One region of the Streptomyces sp. NBC_01176 genome, then DNA from elsewhere that is predicted to be linked to it. Evidence: riboswitches for the same ligand, from Rfam matches in the RefSeq annotation. Region 1 holds a riboswitch; each other region holds the start of a gene.
What was found. A riboswitch is a leader RNA that binds a small molecule or an ion and turns the genes downstream of it on or off. The one in region 1 is predicted to bind S-adenosylmethionine.

Region 1 (6,792 bases):
GGGATGACGAGGACACGAAAGGGGTGCCTTCCTGATCGACCGTACGAGGGCTCCTGCCCTCCGTGCGGAGGGCGGCGGCAGCGGGGTGACAGGTCAGGGACGACAGAGCGAGCCGGCGACGCGCTGCAGATCGATGTGCGGCCGGGAGTGCAGATGGACACGGCGGCGCGGGGTGAGCACCATGACGCGGAGTCCGGACAGGGCTGGCACGTCCGTCACCTCCGCCCTTCCGTCGCGGCGGGCCCGGGGGCGCGCCGGTTTCGTGGTGTCCTCTCAAGCACAACGGACCGCCCGCGCCGTCTGTTCCGGCTCAGCGGCCGGAGTTCGCACCAGAAGGAAGTCCGTACGGCGGCGCAGGGTGAAGCCGATCGACTCGTAGAGCCGGATCGCGCCGGTGTTCGTGGCGGCGGCGTGCAGGAAGGGGGTGTCCCCGCGCTTCCTGATGCCGGCCGCGACCGCTCTGACCAGCCGAGTGGCCAGGCCCCTGCCCCGGTGGTCCGGCGCGGTGCAGACCGCGCTGATCTCCGTCCAGCCGGGCGGGCGCAGGCGTTCGCCGGCCAGGGCGACCAGGCGGCCGCGGTGCCGGATGCCGAGGTAGGTGCCGAGCGCGATCGTGCGCGGGAGGAAGGGGCCGGGCTCGGTGAGGGCGATCAGGTCCAGGATCTCCGGCACGTCGTCGGGCCCGAGGCGCACCGCGTCGGGTGCGGGTTCGGCGCGCAGCCCGGTGTCGACCAGTTGCACCCCCTGGCCGCTGCGGACGGTCTGCCAGCCGTCGGGGGCGGACCCGGTGCCTGTCACCGGGGTGACGGTTCCCGGGCCGACGAGGGTGGCCAGGTCCGTCCAGGCGCGCGGGTCGGCGAGGTCGGCGAGGGCGGTGAACGGGGAGACGTCCACGGGGTAGCGGGCGGCGCGTCCGACGCGCTCGGCGAAGGAGGCGTGCGGGCCGGTCAGCGCGGCCCACGCGGCGTTGTCGAGGAGGTGGGGTGCGACCGGGCCCCGGGACGGGGCCGGCCGGGCGGGGGATGCCATGAGGGTGTCGTGTCTCCGGGGCGGGGCGGAAAGCCGTGGGTCAGGAGTTGTCGAGCGGCAGTCCCGGCGGGTCGACCCGGGCGGTGTCGACGGCCTCGTTGGAGAGGTTCCACGCGGCGAGCCATTTGGCGTACTGACCGTTCTTGATCAGGTGGTTGATGGCGTCGGCGACCGGCGCGGCCAGGCCGCTGCCCTTCTTCGCGGTGGCCGCGATCAGCCCCTGGAGCGTCGCGCCCGCCCCGGAGAACGTGCCCGCGTTGCGCGTCGGGTCGGGAGACTTCGCGGTCTGGGTGATGTGGTAGGCGATACCGGGGTTGGGCCCGAAGGAGGCGTCGATCTTCCCGCTGGACAGTGCGAGGGCCGTGGCGTTGTTGTCCTGGTAGTACTTGACGGTGAGCTTCTTGCCCTCCTTGGCGAGCTTCGCCTTCCACTCCAGCAGGATCTTCTCCTGGTTGGTCCCGGCGCTCACCGCGACGGTCCGGCCGGCCAGGTTCCGGTAGTCGCCGTCGAAGTTCCAGGTGCTCTTCTTGCGCACCTCGAAGGCGAGGTTGTCCTGCCGGTAGGAGGCGAACTCGTACTTCTTCTTGCGTTCCTCGGTGTCGGTGACGTTCGAGAAGGCGATGTCGACCTTGCCGCTGTCAATGCCGACGAACAGGTTCTCCCAGGTCGAGTTCTTCACCTCCGGCTTCAGGCCGAGGACCGCGGCGACCAGCCGGCCGAGGTCGGGTTCGGCGCCGGTGAGGGTCTTCTGGTCCTGCCCCACGTACGCCAGTGGCGGGAACCCGGCGGGCAGCGCGCCCACTCCGATCACCAGCTTGCCGCTCCTGGCCACCGACTTGGGCAGCTCGGCGCTGATGGACTTGACCTCGGGCACGGTGAGTTCGGTCTGTTGTGCGGCGCCGTTGGAGAGCGCGCCCAAGGTGACGGTGCCGGGGGCCGCGCCGGCGGTCGTGGTGGCGGCGTCGCTCTCGCCCCCGCACGCGGCGAGCCCGCCGGCGAGGGTGGCGACGGCGGTGGACACGGTCAGGCCACGCAGGAGTCCGGTACGGAGGGTGCGGGAGCGGGTGCGGGTGCGCATGGGTCGTCCTTGTCAGGTGTGCGGTGAGGGAGTGGTGCGGGGGCGGATGAGCGGTGTCCGGGCGGGTTCAGAGGACCTTGCTCAGGAAGTCCCTGGTCCGCTCGTGTACCGGGTGGTCCAGCACCTGGGCGGGCGGACCCTGTTCGACGATCCGGCCGGCGTCCATGAACACCACCCGGTCGGCGACCTCGCGGGCGAAGCCGATCTCGTGGGTGACGATGAGGAGGGTGGTGCCGCTGGTGGCCAGGTCCTTGATGACGGCGAGGACCTCACCGACCAGTTCGGGGTCGAGGGCGGAGGTGGGTTCGTCGAAGAGGATGACTCCGGGCCGCAGCGCGAGAGCGCGGGCGATGGCCACCCTCTGCTGCTGGCCGCCCGACAACTGCCGTGGAAAGGCGGCGGTTCTGTCGGCGAGTCCGACCCGGCCCAGCAGGGTGCGCGCCAGTTCCCGCGCTTCGGGCCTGCTCAGCCGGCCGGTGGCGACCGGCGCGGCCGCCACGTTGTCGAGCACCGTCAGGTGCGGGAACAGGTTGAAGTTCTGGAAGACGAAGCCGATCCGGCTGCGCTGGGCCAGGATGGCCCGCTCGCTCAGTTCCTTGAGCCGGCCGCCGTGCCGTCGTACGCCGATCGGCTCGCCGTTCAGGCTGACATGGCCGATCTCGGGCTTCTCCAGGTGGTTGATCACCCTGAGGAGCGTGGACTTGCCGGAGCCGGACGGTCCGAGGACGACGGTGACCTCACCGGGCCGTACGGTCAACTCCACTCCGTCCAGGACACGTTGGGTCCCGTACCACTTGTGCACGTCGTGGACCTCGACCGCCGCGGGCCGGACGTCGGGCTGCTCCGTCACCTCGGCGGTCACAGGGCCGCCTCCTTCCGGACACGGTTCCGCAGGTCGCGCAGACCGGTGCGGAGCTTCTGCAGCGGGGTGGGCGGCAGGGTGCGCAGCGCGCCCCGCGAGTAGTACCGCTCGACGTAGAACTGGACGACCGACACGACGCTCGTGAGGATCAGGTACCAGACGGTGGCGACCAGCAGCAGCGGCACGATGTCGCCGGGGTAGGTGCTGCCCATGCTCTGCACCGAGCCGAACAGGTCGAGCAGGGAGACGTAGAAGACCAGCGAGGTGCCCTTGATCAGGCCGATCAGCTGGTTGACGTAGTTGGGGGTGATGGAGCGCAGGGCCTGGGGGAACACGATCCTCGTGAACTGGTAGCCCTTCGGCAGACCCAGCGCGGAGGCCGCCTCGTGCTGGCCCTGGTCGACGGAGAGGATGCCGCCCCGCACCACTTCGGCCGCGTACGCCGCTTCGTTGAGGCTGAGCCCGACGACCGCGACGACCATGTCGGTGGCGAGCCGGGACTCGTCGAACGTGAGGAAGGCGGGGCCGAACGGCACACCGAGGCTCAGCGTCCGGTAGAGCGCGGAGAAGTTGTAGAGGAAGAGCAGGACGACGATCAGCGGCACCGACCGGAACAACCAGATGTAAACCCAGCTCACGGCACGCAGCACCGGACTCCGGGAGAGCCGCGCGAGTGCGAGCAGGATGCCGCCCAGCAGTCCCGACACGGCACTGTAGACGGTCACTTCGAGGGTGATGAGCAGGCCGTCGAGGATCGTGGGACGCAGGAACCAGTACTGGAACCTGTCCCACTGGAAGAACGGATTGGTCGCCAGGCCGTGGACGATCTGGGCGACGACGACCAGCACGATCGCCGAGACGATCCAGCGGCCCGGCCGGCGCAGCGGCAGCACCCGCTGCGCGGCGTACGGCCGCGGTTCGACCACGGGAGCGGGAGGCGGCTGCGCCGTGCCCAACGGCACGGCGGAGCCGAGGGATTCACTCATGGAGGGCTCCAGGCGGCTCGGACTCCCCCGGCACGGCCCGTAGAACGACACGACGGGAACGCGCACGGGGGAACGAACCCGATGCGGGGACGAGAAGGGGGAGACCACCGGAAGTCCGCCGGTTCGGCGGCGGCACACGGTGGTTCGGAGATCACGGACCCGGGATCGGACACCGCGGATCAAGGACCGGGCGTTCAGGGACCGGAGGGTCGGCGGCCGGGGTTCAGGGACCGGCGATCAGCGAGGGAGTGCGTCAGCCCTGACAGAGACAGCGGGCGTCGGGGGAGGGACAACACCGTGCCGTAAGGGCGCTGCCGCCGTCGGCGCGGTGCCGCTCCGGACGACGGTTCGTGAGCACGCGGTCGCGGCCGTGGGACCGCGAGGCGGTCTTCCCCTGGGCTGCGTACATCGCGGTCACCGTCACCGTTCCGGCCCGTGGGGCCTCGTGTTCACCGGAGTTGCTCCGGTCCGATGCGGCGTAAGTTAGGCACGGCCCCGAACGAATGTCAACGCTCGGCAGCCCGGATGACCACGTCGTGAGACCGCGCGGACGCCTTCTTGACGAGCCCACGGAGCGGACCGAGACTGGCGGGGACGGTCACGATTGTCAGCGCCCTTCGCACGGTTGCTTCCGTGCGAGGCGGTTGATCGGCCCCGGCCCGCTGACAGGCAACCCTTCCACCGCGACGGGGTGCCCCGGGTGACGACCGGGTCCCGCCGGAGCGGCGGGGCAAGCGTGGTCTCGCCTCTCGCGAGCCCCGGACACGGGAGCGACGGGAATGACCGGAAAGGGCACGAGCGGTCTGACCAGGCGCCTGCACATCGATCTGCAGCGGGTCTCCAGCGCCTACTAGTCCACGGTCCGGACGGTACGTCAGCGCGGTCACTCCGTTCCGCCGCTGCCACCCCCCGGGGTGGCGGGGCTTCGTCGTTCCCATGGAGAGTCATGCCCGAGACAGTCTCGCTCAGTCCGACCGCCGCCGCCTCCCACCACTGCGCCCCGGCCTCACCTGCCGCGGGGGCGGTTGTCGCCGCCGCCCCTCGGGCGGCCGCGCCCGCGCGTGGACACCGCATCCGCAGTCGCATCGGAGTCGGTCCGGCCGGCGGTTTCTATCCGGCGCCGCACCGCTATCAGCTGTACCTCTCCGAGGGCTGTCCGCGCTCGCTGCGCATCTCGATCACCCTCGGCCTGCTGGGACTGCGCGACTCGGTCACCACCACGCTGCTGACGGGGCCCGCCGGGACGCCGGACGCCTGCGCCGCCCTGCGGGCCGCGTACGAGGCCACCTGGCACCACTACGACGGCCCGCTCACCGCGCCGGCGCTGTGCGACCGCTGGAGCGGACGCATCGTCAGCAATCACACCCCCGACATCCTGCGCGACCTCGGCGAACTTCCGGGCTGCCGCGACGGCAACGGACTCCCCCGGCTGCACCCGCCGTCCCTCGCCGCGGACGTCGACACCTTCCGCGTCTTCCTCGACCGGAATCTCGCCCCGGCCGCCCCGCCTACGGCGCGGTCGGCCGCTCTCCGCTCACTGGATCAGCAACTCACCGCGAACGAGCATGTGTTGGGCGACGAGTTGACGGCCGCCGACGTCGACGCGTGGGTGGCCCTCACCCACCTCGGCGCCGAGGACGTCCTCTCCCCGTACGGCCGCCTGCGGGACTACGTCCGCAGGCTGGGCGCCCACCCGGCCTTCCACGAAGCGGTGCGCCGGGCCTGACGGGCGTCCGGGGCGTCTCCCCGGACGACCTCGGGCCGCGCCCACCCGAGCCCGCGGCGAGCGGAGCCCCCGGCCACCGGGGGGCCGTTCGCCGTCTCGTCCTCGGCCGGCCCGGCAAGGCGCGACAGCGGGAACCGCGGGGCACCGGCCGCCGTGTCCGGCGGACCGTGGAGCCGGACGGCCGCTGCCCGCCGCCGCGCCGACGACGGGCGGTGATCCGCCGGATCAGCCCTTGACGCGGGTGAAGACGAGTGTGCCGACGACAGTGGTCAGGCCGCGGAGCATGCCCATCTGGTTCCAGCCCATGTCGAACTGGTCGCGGTCCACGGTGAACTCGGTGCCGAGGGTGACGTCTTCGGCGCTCGCCGCGCTCACCCGGGCGACGACGGGCTGCGGCCTGGTGATGCCGTGCACGGTCAGCTGACCGGTGACCTCGACGGTGTCGTCCTGGGTGACCGCCGCGTTGTCCACCGCGAAGGTGATCGTGGGGTGCCGTTCCGCGTCGAAGAGGTCCGCCGAGCGGAGGTGCTTGTCGCGCTTGGCGTTCTTGGTGTCGAGGGACGCCACGTCCAGGGTGACGGTGCCGCGGGCGGTCCCGTCGGCCTGCACCTCACCTTCCCCGGTGACAGCGGCGAAGGCGCCCTTCACCGTGACCAGGCCCCACATCGTCTTGTGCCGGATGACGACGCTGGTACGGGCGGGGTCGAGCTGCCACAGGCCGGTTTCGACGGCGACGGTCATGAGAGTTCTCCAGACGGTTAACAGTGAGAGGTGAGGCACGGGCCGTGGGACAACCAGCAGTCATCCAAATTTGGACGATCACAGGCTAGCCCGTTCTTCAAATTTGGACAACCGGTAGACTGTGACACCATGGCCGACTTTCTCGCCCCCGCTGACCTGCCCGAACACGAGCCGGCGGCCGACGACGGCCTGCTGCCGACCGAACTGCGGTCCTGGATGAGGCTGCTCGCGGCGGCCGGGGCGATCGAGCAGCAGCTGCGCGCTCGCGTCAAGGACGCCCTCGGTGTCTCCCACGACGAGTTCCTGGTGCTGTGCCTGCTGGCCGACCAGCCCGGCTCCAGTCTGCGCATGACACAGATCGCCGAGCTGC
Region 2 (6,792 bases), 3.2 Mb from region 1:
GGCGCGTGCTTCAGCCGGTCGCGAGCCGGACCATGTCCGCCTGCGGCCCCTTCTGGCCCTGCGAGATCTCGAAATCGACCCGCTGACCCTCTTCCAGGGTGCGGTAGCCGTCCATCTGAATCGCGCTGTAGTGGACGAAAACATCCGCACCACCGTCGACCGCGATGAAGCCGTACCCCTTCTCCGCGTTGAACCACTTGACGGTGCCCTGAGCCATGCCTAACTCCCCTATTACTGGCCCTTGCACAGGACCGCACTTCGCGGGCCCGGGTCAGACCTCCACCCCCCAACGGATTGGGGGTGTGCGCCGGAACGCGTCGACCGCGGCTGAATGTATCTGCCCAACTGCCGTCTGCAACAGGTCAATCGGACGAGAATTCTGGGCAGGCCCGATCGGGAATATAGGGAGAATTCGCGAAGATTTAGGGCAACTCGGGCCCCATAAAGGCCACATAAGGCTCAAAAGCGCCGGGCACTTTGGCCACTTCTTATCGCAGGCCGACGCGCACTCATATGCATCCGGCATGGATAAGGCGGCGGGTTCCCCAACTGTACCCCGCTCAACCATGCAGAATTGCCCCCTCCGCTTCTCTCACGGAGGGGGCAATTCGATGAACTCTCAGTGATTGGCATTACCCACGGTAATGATTTCACCGTGGGTAACCGCCCGTCAGCCTCCGGCGACGGCCGGGATGATCGAGACGCCCGCGCCGTCCGGCGTCGCCGTCTCCAGGCCCTGCTCGAAGCGGACGTCGTCGTCGTTGACGTACACGTTGACGAACCGGCGCAGCTTGCCCTCGTCGTCGAGGACGCGCGCGGCGATGCCCGTGTGGTTCTTCTCGAGGTCGGAGATCACCTCGCCGAGGGTCCCTCCCTCGGCGGTCACCTCGGACCGGCCACCGGTGTAGGTGCGCAGGATGGTGGGGATGCGGACGTTGACGCTCATGCGGTGACCTCCCGGTCGGATGGTGGCGTACGGCGGAGAGCGCCCCGGCAGGGGCGCGTGGAACTGCGCGACCAGCCCCCGCGGGCCCGTGGCCGGGGAGGATCCTCCCCGGCCGGGCGGCTACGCGAGGCCGGCCTCGCGGAAGGAGTCCAGGCTGGGGCGGATGGTCGCGGTCAGTCCCGTGCCGGCCACCGCGTCCAGCGTCTTGAGGCCGTCACCGGTGTTCAGCACGACCGTGGTGAGCGTCGGGTCGAGCAGCCCGTTCTCGATCAGCTTCCTGGCCACCCCCACCGTCACACCGCCGGCGGTCTCGGCGAAGATCCCCTCGGTGCGCGCCAGCAGCTTGATCGCGTCGACCACCTGCTCGTCGTTCACGTCCTCCACGGCCCCGCCCGTCCGCCGCGCGATGTCCAGCACGTACGGGCCGTCGGCGGGGTTGCCGATGGCGAGCGACTTGGCAATGGTGTTCGGCTTCTGCGGCCGGACGACGTCGTGGCCGGCCTTGTAGGCGACGGACACCGGCGAACAGCCCTCGGCCTGCGCGCCGAAGATCTTGTAGGGCTTGTCCTCGACGAGGCCGAGCTTGATCAGCTCCTGGAGCCCCTTGTCGACCTTGGTCAGCTGGGACCCGGAGGCGATCGGCACGACGAGCTGGTCGGGCAGCTGCCAGCCGAGCTGCTCGCAGATCTCGTACGCGAGGGTCTTGGACCCCTCCGCGTAGTACGGCCGCAGGTTGACGTTGACGAAGCCCCAGCCCTCACCGGCCGGGTCGCCGATCAGCTCGGAGCAGAAGCGGTTCACGTCGTCGTAGTTGCCCTCGATGCCGACGAGCTCGCCGCCGTAGACCGCGGCCATGACGACCTTGCCCTGCTCCAGGTCGTGCGGGATGAACACGCAGGAGCGGAAGCCGGCACGGGCCGCGGCCGCGCCCACCGCGCCGGCGAGGTTGCCGGTCGAGGAGCAGGAGAGGGTGGTGAAGCCGAAGGCGCGGGCGGCCTCGATGGCCTGGGCGACGACGCGGTCCTTGAAGGAGTGCGTCGGGTTGCCGGAGTCGTCCTTGACGAAGAGCCGGCCGGGGTCGACGCCCAGCTCGCGGGCAAGGTTGTCGGCCTTGACCAGCCTGGTCCAGCCGGGGTTGATGTTCGGCTTGTCGGCGACGTCGGCCGGGACGGGGAGCAGCGGCGCGTAACGCCAGATGTTCGCGGGGCCCGCCTCGATGCGCGCCCGGAGTTCTTCGGTGTCGTAGGCCGAGAAGTCGTAAGCGATCTCGAGCGGTCCGAAACACTCCTCGCAGGCGAAGACCGGACCGAGCGGCACCCGGTGGCCGCACTCGCGGCAGGAGAGCGCCGCGGCGGGGCCCAGATCGACGGTGCCGGTGGAGGTGGTGGAAGCCGACGGGTTCGCGGAGGTCGCGGTGTCCGGAGTGCTTGCAACAGTCTGCGCAGCCATGGAGGCGAGGCCCTTTCTCCTCATCTTCCTCACGACGCACTTCGCCGTGAGACGGATTTGGCACCTTCCCGAGCCGGGAGCCCCGCGACGCGATCGGCAATGATCGGTACAGGACCGGCTGGAGGGTTGCCGGGGCTTCATCGGGCCGTATCCCTCTGCCCCTCTGGATGAGCGGTATTCGGTTGTTGGTCTTCAGTTCGGGATGATCTACGACATGCGATGGTCATCCGCGTTGTTCAAGACTGTAACCGAAGGCCAGGACAGTTGAGATAGTCGTCCGAACCGCGAGATGGATCACACCGTGAGACACCGGGTGATCAGACAGTGAGGAGCCGCAGACTGTGCTGAAGGAAGTCGAGCGCTGGCTGAACACACGCTCCTGGTCCGTGGCCGATCGCCCGCTCCACAGAATCATGTCCGCCAAGCGCGCCTCGGGCTCCACGGTGAGCGTCGTGCTGCCCGCGCTGAACGAGGAGGAGACGGTCGGCGAGATCGTCGCCGTCATCCGCCACGACCTGATGCGGCAGGTGCCCCTCGTCGACGAGATCGTCGTCGTCGACTCGGGTTCGACCGACCGCACCTCGGAGGTGGCCGCCGCGGCGGGCGCGCGTGTCGTGCACCGGGACGAGATCCTGCCCCGCATCCCGGCCGTGCCCGGCAAGGGCGAGGTCCTGTGGCGGTCGCTCCTGGTGACGAGCGGGGACATCGTCTGTTTCATCGACGCGGACCTGAGGGAGTTCTCGTCGGAGTTCGTCTCCGGGATCGTGGGCCCGCTGCTCACCGAGCCGGGCGTGGACCTCGTCAAGGGGATGTACGACCGTCCGCTGGCCGGCGCCGCCGGGCAGGGCGGTCGCGTCACGGAACTCATGGCCCGCCCACTGCTGAACATGCACTGGCCCCAACTGGCCGGCTTCGTCCAGCCGCTCGGCGGTGAGTACGCGGCCCGCCGCTCGCTGCTTGAACAGCTGCCCTTCCCCGTCGGATACGGCGTCGAACTGGGCATGCTCGTCGACGCCCTGCACCTGGTGGGTCTCGACGCGCTCGCCCAGGTCGACGTGGGCGAGCGCAAGCACCGCCACCAGGACGGGCAGGCGCTGGGCCGGATGTCCGCCGCGATCTACCGCACGGCGCAGCTCCGGCTGGCCCGCGGTCATCTCGTCCGGCCCTCCCTCACCCAGTTCGAGCGGGGCGAGGACGGTTTCGAGCCGCGTACGTACTCGGTGGACACGGAGGAACGCCCCCCGATGGCCGAAATCTCCGAGTACGTCGCACGCCGGGCGGCGTGAACCGCGTCCCTGGTGAGGGGGTGGTGGACGGCACGACCGGCGCCACCGCCCCGCGGTTCGTGTCCTTCGTCGCATACGGCCGACGGGAACGTTTGAGCGTTTCGGTGCCGGGCTAGGTTTCGAGGCATGGCTTCAACGGCTTCAACGCATGGCACCCACCGGATCCTCGTCGCGTCCAACCGCGGCCCGGTCTCCTACGAGGTGCGCGAGGACGGCTCGCTCCAGGCCCGGCGCGGCGGGGGCGGGCTGGTCTCCGGCCTCTCCGCGATCGGCCCGGACGCAGGCGCCCTGTGGGTGTGCTCGGCGCTCGGCGAGGGGGACCGCGAGGCGGTCCGGCGCGGGGTCGGCGAGGTCGGCGTGCGGATGCTGGACATCGACGCCGCGGTGCACGCGGACGCCTACAACGGCATCGCGAACTCCGTGCTGTGGTTCGTCCACCACATGCTGTACCAGACGCCGCTGGAGCCGGTGTTCGACCAGGAGTTCCGGCGCCAGTGGGCGTCGTACGAGGCCTACAACCACGCGTTCGCGCGCGCCCTGGCGGACGAGGCGGCCGAGGGCGCCGTGGTGATCGTGCAGGACTACCACCTGACCCTGGTCCCCGGCATGCTCCGGGAACTCCGCCCCGACCTGCGCATCGGTCACTTCTCGCACACTCCGTGGGCCCCGGTCGACTACTTCCGGATGCTGCCCGACGACATCGCGGAGCAGGTACTGCGCGGCATGCTCGGCGCGGACCGGCTGGGCTTCCTGACGCACCGCTGGGCGAACGCGTTCACCGCCTGCTGCGAGGCGCTCGTCGGCGGGCTCGGCGACACCCGGGTCGGGGTGCACGGGCTCGGCGCGGACGCGGACTTCCTGCGCGGGCGCTCCCACGAGGCGGACGTCGCCGAGCGGATGGACGCGCTGCGCGAGCAGATCGGTGAGGGCCCCGACGGCCGCGCCCGCAGGGCGATCGTGCGCGTCGACCGCACCGAGCTGTCGAAGAACATCGTGCGGGGCCTGCTGGCGTACCGGCAGCTCCTGGAGGACCGGCCGGAGTGGCGCGAGCGGGTGGTCCACGTGGCCTTCGCCTACCCCTCCCGCCAGGACCTGGCGGTCTACCGGGACTACACGGCCGCCGTGCAGACCCTGGCGGACGAGATCAACTCCGAGTACGGGACGCCGGGTTGGACCCCGGTGGTGCTCCACGTCAAGGACGACTTCGCCCGCTCGCTGGCCGCCTACCGGCTCGCCGACGTCGCCCTCGTCAACCCCATCCGGGACGGCATGAACCTCGTCGCCAAGGAGGTGCCCGTCGTCTCCGACGAGGGGTGCGTGCTGGTGCTGTCCCGGGAGGCCGGGGCGTACGAGGAGCTGGGCGAGGACGCGGTCGTGGTGAACCCGTACGACGTGGTCGGCACCGCGCGGGCGCTGCACGAGGCCCTGTCCCTGCCGGCCGGTGAGCGGGCCGAGCGTACGAAGCGGCTCGCCGCGGCGGCGACGGCCCTGCCTCCGGCGCAGTGGTTCCTGGAGCAGTTGCGCGCGCTGGAGGAGTGAGGGCGCCGTCCGCCGCGGCGGGCCGGGGCTACCGGTCCAAGCGGTCGGCCAGGGACCTCAGCAGGTGGACGACCCCGGCGGGGCCGTCCACCACCAGGTCGGCGCGGTCGGCGAGTTCCGCGACCTCCGAGCTGCCGCTGCACACCAGCAGGCCCGGGACGCCGTCCGAGCGGAGTTTGTCGACGGCGGCGAAGGCGGGGAGGTCGCCGAGGTCGTCGCCCGCGTAGAGGACCGCTTCGGCGCCGACCTCGCGGACGTACTCCAGGAGGGCGACGCCCTTGTCCATGCCCGGCGGGCGCAGTTCCAGGACCATCCGGCCCGGTTCGACGATCAGGCCGTGCCGGGTGGCGAGATCGGCGAGGGGTTCGCGCAGCGACTCGAAGGCGGCCTGCGGGTCCGTGGCACGGCGCGTGTGGACGGCGAGCGCGCGGCCCTTCTCCTCGATCCACGTGCCCTGCCAGGCGCCGACCCGGTCGAGGACTCCCGGCAGCTCGGCGCGGACGGCTGCCACGCCGGGGTGGGGGGCGGGGGCGCTGACGGTGCCCGTGCGGGCGTCCCAGCGTTCGGCACCGTAGTGGCCGAGGACGACGAGGTGGTCGAGGCCCGGGACGCCCGCGAAGCCGCCGTGGCGCACCGCGACGCCGGCGGGTCGGCCGGTGACGACGGCGACGGAGGCGACCTTCGGGGCGAGGGCCGCGAGGACGGGGACCGCGGCGGGGTGGGCGCGGGCCTGTTCGGGGTCGGGGACGATGGGGGCGAGGGTTCCGTCGAAGTCGAGTGCGATCACCGTCCGGGCGGGGCGCGCGAGGATGGCTCGCAGGCCGTCCTGTCCCGCGGCGGTCGCCGGTGTCGGGACGGTGTCCGTGGTCTCGGGGTGTTCCGGGGATTCCGCATGACTGCCCATACGCCGACCCTATCGGCGCCGCCCCGAACCCTCCCACGCTTCGTTCGCCCCCGCCGCCCCTAGGGCCTTGTCCTCGAACGCCGGACGGGCTGAAAATCTGCGGCCCACGCCCGCGTCATCAGCCCGTCCGGCGTTTGAGGACGAGCCCTTCGGGCGAAGCGGGGGTCCAGGGGGCGCAGCGCCCCTGGCGGGGGTCCGGGGGCGGGAGCCCCGATACGGGATGGGTAGGGGCGGCGGGGGCGAGAACCCCGGGTCAGCGGTCGTCGCGGCGGGACTCCCGGACCCGGCGGAGCCGGTTCACCGTGACCGGATCGTGGGCCAGCGCCCGCGGATCGTCGAGCAGGGCGTTGAGAAGCTGGTAGTAGCGCACCGGCGCCAGCCCGAGCTGCTCCCTTATCGCCCGCTCCTTCGCCCCCGGCCCGGCGAAACCCCGCCGCTCCATCGCGAGAACCGCCCGCTCCCGCGCCCCGAGCTCCTCCATGGACGTCATGGGAAGCACCGTAACCCCGGCCACCGACACCCGCGCCGGTCCACCGGTGCCGCGGTCCTAGTCCGTGCTCTCCCTGATGGTCGCCGTCCGCTGGAGCGCGCCGAGGACCCCGGCCGGGCTGCCCTCCGGAGCGACCGCCTTGCCGATGTCCTGCTTGATGTCCGCGCTCACGGACGCC
Region 3 (6,792 bases), 4.7 Mb from region 1:
TCGTCGCGCAGCGGGCCTATTTCCGGCGCTGGGGCGTGGTGCCCGCCGACCTGCTCAGCGGGACTCCGGGCGCTCTGCTGACCCCCGCGACGGCCCTGTTCATCCACGGCAGCTGGCTCCACCTCCTGGGCAACATGCTCTTCTTCTACGTCTTCGGGGCCATGACCGAGGAACGCATGGGCCACTTCGAGTTCGCCCTCTTCTACGTCGGCTGCGGCTATCTCGCGCTGGTCGGTTACGCGATCGCCAACTCCACCTCCGAACAGACCCTGGTCGGTGCCTCGGGAGCGATCTCCGCGGTCCTCGGAGCGTTCCTCTACCTTTTCCCCAAGGCCAGGGTGACCAGTCTCTTCCCGTTCCTCTTCTTCCTGCCGCTGCGCTTCCCCGCCTGGATCGTGCTGCCGTTCTGGGCGGCGCTGCAGTGGCTGGCGGCGGGCCGCAGCCCCTCGGGCCCCGGGGTCGCCTATCTGGCGCACCTGGTGGGCTTCTCGCTGGGCTTCCTCTACGCGTGGGTGCGCTTCCGGCGGCCGACTAGAGTGAAAGTCCCAGCAGCGGCCCCCGAGGGAGAAAACCAGCCGTGATCACCGCGATCGTGCTCATCAAGACCAGCGTGGACCGGATCCCCGAGATCGCCGAGTCGATCGCCGCGCTGGACAGTGTCAGCGAGGTCTTCTCCGTCACCGGTACGTACGACCTGATCGCCATGGTCAGGGTCAAGGCCCACGACGACCTGGCCGACGTCATCCCCGGCAGCATCAGCAAGATCCCGGGGGTCGAGGGCACCGACACGCACGTCGCGTTCCGCACGTACTCGCAGCACGACCTGGAGGCGGCGTTCGCGATCGGCCTGGACTCCTGACCCACACCTCCTGCCCCACCGCGCGACCCGAGGGCCGCCAGGTGAGGGCGGCCGGCCGAGGGTCGCCACCCGAGGGGGCCCGGCCCGCCGCAGGGCCGGCCGCGCCGCTCGGTACCTCGCCCCGTCCCGGCCCGCGACGCCGCTCCTCGTCGCGTCGCGGAACCTCCGCGGCCGCCGGAGTCAGACCGCGGGCACGCAGCGACCGCCCTCGGTCCGGTAGCGCCACTGCGCACCGTCCCGCACGAGCTCCTTCACGGCGCGCACGAAGCGCTCCACGTGCTCGTCCGGGGTGCCCGCCCCGAAGCTGACGCGGATCGCGTTGAGGGACTTCTCGCCGGGCGCCGCCTCGGGGGCCCCGCACTCGCCCTGGGTCTGCGGGTCGCTGCCGAGCAGCGTGCGCAGCAGCGGGTGCGCGCAGAAGAGACCGTCGCGCACCCCGATGCCGTACTCGGCGGAGAGCGCCGCCGCGAAGTGCGAGCTGTTCCAGCCCTCGACGACGAACGAGATGACGCCGACCCGGGGCGCGTCCTCGCCGAACAGGGACAGCACGCGCACGGCGGGCACCTCGGCGAGACCCTCCCGGACCGTGCGGATCAGGTGCCGCTCGCGGGCGACGATCCGGTCGAAGCCCTCCTCGGTGAGCGCCTTGCAGGCGGAGGCGATGGAGTAGGCGCCGATGACGTTGGGGGACCCGGCCTCGTGCCGTGCCGCGCTCTCGTGCCACTCGACGTCGACGCCGCCGTCCGCGCGCCGGGCGACCTTGCGGCTGGCGCCGCCCCCGGCGAGGTAGGGCTCGGCCACCCGCAGCCAGTCGGAGCGGCCGGCGAGGACACCGGAGCCGAAGGGCGCGTACAGCTTGTGCCCGGAGAAGGCGACCCAGTCGACGTCGAGGTCACGGACCGACACGGGGTGGTGCGGGGCGAGCTGGGCGGCGTCCAGGACGATGCGGGCGCCGTGGGCGTGCGCCGCCGCGGCGAGCTCGCGCACCGGCCACAGCTCGCCGGTGACGTTGGAGGCGCCGGTGACGCAGACGAGGGCCGGTCCGTGGGGGTCGCGGTCGGCGAGGGCGCGTTCCAAGGCCGCGACGGCCTGCCGCGGGGTGCGGGGCGCGTCGAGGTACGTGACCCGCGCGTCCTGCCAGGGCAGCAGCGAGGCGTGGTGCTCGGTCTCGAAGACGAAGACCTGGCAGTCGGCCGGAAGGGTGGCGGCGAGCAGGTTGAGCGAGTCGGTCGTCGACCGGGTGAAGACGACCTGGTCGTCCTCGCGGCAGTCGAGGAACTCCGCGACGGTCCTGCGGGCGTTCTCGAAGAGGTCGGTGGACAGCTGGGAGAGGTAGCCGGCTCCGCGGTGCACGCTGCCGTAGTACGGGGCGTACGCGGCGACGTCGTCCCAGACGCGCTGGAGGGCCGGGGCGCTGGCGGCGTAGTCGAGGGCGGCGTAGGTGACCTCGCCGCCGGTGACGAGCGGGACGGTCACATCACGGCCCAGAACGGGCAACGGGGCACAAACGGTCTGGTCGGCGGCAGCGGTGGAGACAGACATGGCGCACTCCTGTGAGAGGCAGGCGGAAGCACCGCGCGAGCGGGGGCGTACGGAGGTACGCGCGCGCGGCTCGGCGCAGGTGAGGGTGAAAAGAGGTGTGCGGAGGCGGGGCTCTACGCCCTAGCGCATTCGCTTGCTCACAGAAGGCTCCCTCGAACGACCAGGACCCCTGGGATTCTCGAGGGGTCCGCGCTTGCCGTAGACCTCGCTGCCTACGGCCTGGTCTTCACCCGGGGCACCCCGCCACGGACGGAGGGTTGCCGGACAGCCGGCCGGGGCCTGATGGCTGTCGCTCATGACCTGATACCGCATCCTGCCACACGATCTTCCGGACGCAACCCCGGCGTCCATATGGCGGAACGACCTCGCCCTCGAAGTCCGTGACGCCCTCGACACTCTCAGGAGCGCGGGGAACTGCGCGACCAGCCCCCACCCGCCCGCACCCGGAAAACCACCACGAACGGGGTCCGGGGTGAAGCCCCGCGGACGGAACACACGGAGACGACGCGGGCGGGCGGGGCCCAGCCGAAAGGCCGCGCCCCCGCCGGCCCCCGCCCAGGAGTCAGGCGTTGGTGGCCGTCACCCAGCGGTCGAGTGCGGCGTGCGCCGCGCCGGAGTCGATGGCCCGAGCCGTCTTCACCATCGCGGCACGGAGCTGGTCCACCAGGGACGCGTCCGTCGGGGACAACGCCACCAGCGCCGCCGCCGCGTTCAGGACCACGGCGTCCCGTACGGGCCCCGTCTCGCCGTCCAGGACACGGCGGGCGACCTCCGCGTTGTAGGCGGCGTCGGCACCCCGCAGGGCCTCCACGGGCACCAGGTCGAGCCCGACGTCCCGCGGATCGAACCGCTCCTCGGTCACCTTGCCGTCCCGCACGACCCAGACCTTCGACGTCGCCGTGGTGGTCAGCTCGTCCAGCCCGTCGTCACCGCGGAAGACCAGAGAGGAGTTGCCGCGCTCGGCGAAGACGCCGGCCATGATCGGCGCCATCCGGGCGTCGGCGACACCGACCGCCTGTGCCCTCACCCGTGCCGGATTGGTCAGCGGACCGAGGAAGTTGAAGACCGTCCGGATCCCCAGCTGTCCGCGCGCCGCCGCCACATGACGCAGCGCCGGATGGAACTTCACCGCGAAGCAGAAGGTGATCCCGGCCTCCTCGGCCACCTCGGCCACCCGCTTCGGCGTCAGCTCCAGATTGACGCCGAGCTTTCCCAGCACGTCCGAGGCACCGGACGCCGAGGACGCGGCCCGGTTGCCGTGCTTGACGACCTTCGCGCCGGTACCGGCCACCACGATCGACGACATCGTGGAGATGTTCACCGTCTTCGCGCCGTCACCGCCCGTGCCGACGATGTCGACGGTCTCCCCCGGCACCTCGATCACCTTGGCGTGCTCGTACATCGTGCGGACCAGGCCGGTGATCTCCTCGACCGTCTCGCCCTTGGCCCGCAGCGCCACCACGAAGCCGGCGATCTGGGCGTCCGTCGCCTCGCCGCTCATGATCCGGTCCATCGCCCAGGCCGTGTCGTCCGCGCTCTGGTCCCGGCCGTCGAGCAGGCCGTTCAGCACCGCGGGCCAGGAACGGCCCGCCGCGATGTCGCCTCCAGCGGGGGTCACAGCACTCATCTGCCGCTCCTGGGTTCGTAGACAGGTACAAGCAGGGTCCACCCTATCCAGCCCCGGGCACGGCAAAGAGCCCCCGTCCATGGGACGGGGGCTCCTGCCGTGGCGATCAGTGGGACCGGTGAGGACCGGTCGGAGGATCAGTGGTGGCCGTGGCCGCTCGTGATCTCCTCGTACTCCTCGACCGTGGGCTTGGGGATCTGGCTGTGCTCCCCGTAGAAGCCCTTGCTGAGCTTGGCACGCAGCCGCTGCGCGCCGTTCACCTTGCGCTCGACACCGTTCTCGTCGACCACCGGGCCGATCTCGGCGGGCTGGTACTGCTCGTGCGCGGTGAGCGTGTGCAGGGCCTCCTGGCCGAGCGGCTCGTGCACCTCGATGAACTCACCGTGCGGCAGGCGCTTGATGATGCCCGACTCGCGGCCGTGCAGCACCTTCTCCTTGTCGCGGCGCTGGAGGCCGAGGCAGATCCGCTTGGTGGCGATGAAGACGAGCACCGGCACGACGAAGAACGCGATCCGGACGAACCAGGTGATCGAGTTGATCGACAGGTGGAAGTGCGTGGCCCAGATGTCGTTGCCGCCACCGACCAGCAGGACGAAGTACCAGCTGATCCAGGCCGCGCCGAAGGCGGTACGGGTCGGGACGTTGCGCGGGCGGTCCAGGATGTGGTGCTCGCGCTTGTCGCCGGTGACCCAGGACTCGATGAACGGGTAGACCGCGATCGCGACCAGGACCAGCGGGAAGATCACCAGCGGGATGAACACACCCAGGACGAGCGTGTGACCCCAGAAGTTGATCTCCCAGCCCGGCATGACACGGATCAGGCCCTCGGAGAAGCCCATGTACCAGTCCGGCTGGGCGCCCGTGGACACCATGTCCGGACGGTAGGGGCCCATGGACCAGATCGGGTTGATCGAGGCGATCGCCGCGATGGCCGCGATGACGCCGAAGACCAGGAAGAAGAAGCCTCCGGCCTTGGCCATGTAGACCGGCAGCAGCGGCATGCCGACGACGTTCCTGTTCGTCTTTCCGGGGCCCGCGAACTGCGTGTGCTTGTGGTAGAAGACCAGGATCAGGTGGCCGACGACCAGGCCGAGCATGATGCCCGGCAGCAGCAGCACGTGCACGGAGTAGAAGCGGGCCACGAAGTCGCCGCCCGGGAACTGACCGCCGAAGAGGAAGAACGAGAGGTACGTGCCGACGATCGGCACGGACAGGACCGCGCCCTCCATGAAGCGGACACCGGTGCCGGAGAGCAGGTCGTCCGGGAGCGAGTAACCGGTGAAGCCGGTGAACATGCCCAGGACGAACAGCAGGAAGCCGAAGAGCCAGTTGACCTCACGCGGCTTGCGGAACGCACCCGTGAAGAACACGCGCATCATGTGCACGAACATGCCGGCGAGGAAGATCAGCGCCGCCCAGTGGTGGATCTGCCGGATCAGCAGACCACCGCGCACCTCGAAGGAGATGTGCATGGTCGAGTTGAACGCCTCGGACATCAGCTGACCCTGCAGCGGGACGTAGCTGCCGTGGTACTCCACCTCGTTCATCGACGGGTGGAAGAACAGCGTCAGATACACACCCGTGAGGATGATGATGAGGAAGCTGTACAGGCAGATCTCACCCAGCATGAACGACCAGTGGTCGGGGAAGATCTTGCGCATGTTGGCCTTGGCCAGGGAGTAGATCCCCAAGCGGCCGTCGGCCCAGTCGGCCACCCGCTCACCGGCGGGCGCCTTCTCGCGCGAGCGCGAGTCGGAGGTGGTGGTAGTGCTCATCCGCGCTCCCAGAAGGCAGGACCGACGGGCTCGTCGAAGTCGCCGAGCGCCTCGAGGTAGCCCTCGTCGTTCACACCGATGCGCAGCTGCGGCAGGGCATGACCGGCCGGGCCGAAGATCACTCGGGCACCGTCGGAGAGGTCGAAGGTGGACTGGTGGCAGGGGCAGAGCACGTGGTGCGTCTGCTGCTCGTACAGGGAGATCGGGCAGCCGACGTGGGTGCAGATCTTCGAGTACGCCACGATGCCCTCGTGCGACCAGGCGAGCTCGCGCTTGTCCTTGATGTTGTCCGGCTGGAGCCGGACGATCATCACGGCGGCCTTCGCGATCTCCTGCTGGAAGTCCTCGTCCTTCTCCTCCAGGCCCTCGGGCTTGACGAAGGTGAGCGAGCCGACGGCGATGTCGGAGGGACGCAGCGGCTCGTTCGTGTTCATGTTGACGAGCAGCTTGCCCTTGGACCAGATCGTGTGGCGCAGCTTGGTGCCCGGCAGCGGACCGAGGTCGCGCAGCAGCATGACGCCGGAGAGCGGGAACAGGGCCAGCGCGCCGAACATCGTGGTGCGGATCAGCTTGCGGCGGCCGAGCGCGGACTCCTTGGCACCCTGCTTGAAGTCGGCCAGGACCTTGGCCTTGACCTCGGGCTCCGCCTCGATCGGGTGACGCTCGTCGGCGATCTCCACGTCGGACATCAGGGTGCGGGCCCAGTGGACCGCTCCCGCGCCGATCGAGAAGAGCGCCACACCGAGCGTCATACCCAGCGCGAAGTTCAGCGCGCTGATGTGCCCGAGCGGGAAGACGAAGATCGACTTGTCGTTCGGGATCGTCACGTACGAGGCGATGAAGGCCACCGTGGCCAGCATCGACAGCGTGAACAGCATCGCGACGACACGCTCGGACCGCTTGGCGGCCCGCTCGTCGATGTCCTGGATGCGGTGCTCGTGCGGCGGCAGTCCCGGGTCCGCGAACGGGTTGTCCTCGTTCGCGACGGC

Region 2: it holds a riboswitch for S-adenosylmethionine, as region 1 does, so the genes downstream of both, thrC (threonine synthase) here and OG199_RS09485 (putative leader peptide) in region 1, are expected to answer to the same signal.
Region 3: it holds a riboswitch for S-adenosylmethionine, as region 1 does, so the genes downstream of both, OG199_RS29855 (aminotransferase class V-fold PLP-dependent enzyme) here and OG199_RS09485 (putative leader peptide) in region 1, are expected to answer to the same signal.

The regions. Positions count from the first base shown of each region.
Region 1 is NZ_CP108600.1:2,243,350-2,250,141, forward strand. Features, by position in the region: gene OG199_RS09460 (putative leader peptide) at 94-210, opposite strand; gene OG199_RS09465 (GNAT family N-acetyltransferase) at 274-1,029, opposite strand; gene OG199_RS09470 (ABC transporter substrate-binding protein) at 1,070-2,107, opposite strand; gene OG199_RS09475 (amino acid ABC transporter ATP-binding protein) at 2,175-2,969, opposite strand; gene OG199_RS09480 (amino acid ABC transporter permease) at 2,966-3,955, opposite strand; SAM riboswitch class IV at 4,552-4,698, shown strand; gene OG199_RS09485 (putative leader peptide) at 4,735-4,809, shown strand; gene OG199_RS09490 (cell envelope biogenesis protein OmpA) at 4,902-5,681, shown strand; gene OG199_RS09495 (YceI family protein) at 5,907-6,422, opposite strand; gene OG199_RS09500 (MarR family winged helix-turn-helix transcriptional regulator) at 6,552-6,792, shown strand, end outside.
Region 2 is NZ_CP108600.1:5,405,845-5,412,636, reverse strand. Features, by position in the region: gene OG199_RS23400 (cold-shock protein) at 11-217, opposite strand; gene OG199_RS23395 (MoaD/ThiS family protein) at 671-946, opposite strand; gene thrC (threonine synthase) at 1,067-2,395, opposite strand; SAM riboswitch class I at 2,413-2,569, opposite strand; gene OG199_RS23385 (glucosyl-3-phosphoglycerate synthase) at 2,737-3,681, shown strand; gene OG199_RS23380 (trehalose-6-phosphate synthase) at 3,808-5,220, shown strand; gene otsB (trehalose-phosphatase) at 5,249-6,124, opposite strand; gene OG199_RS23370 (DUF3263 domain-containing protein) at 6,378-6,605, opposite strand; gene OG199_RS23365 (ABC transporter substrate-binding protein) at 6,672-6,792, opposite strand, start outside.
Region 3 is NZ_CP108600.1:6,902,013-6,908,804, reverse strand. Features, by position in the region: gene OG199_RS29865 (rhomboid family intramembrane serine protease) at 1-581, shown strand, start outside; gene OG199_RS29860 (Lrp/AsnC family transcriptional regulator) at 578-859, shown strand; gene OG199_RS29855 (aminotransferase class V-fold PLP-dependent enzyme) at 1,040-2,401, opposite strand; SAM riboswitch class IV at 2,586-2,702, opposite strand; gene trpD (anthranilate phosphoribosyltransferase) at 2,964-4,028, opposite strand; gene OG199_RS29845 (cytochrome bc complex cytochrome b subunit) at 4,166-5,803, opposite strand; gene OG199_RS29840 (ubiquinol-cytochrome c reductase iron-sulfur subunit) at 5,800-6,792, opposite strand, start outside.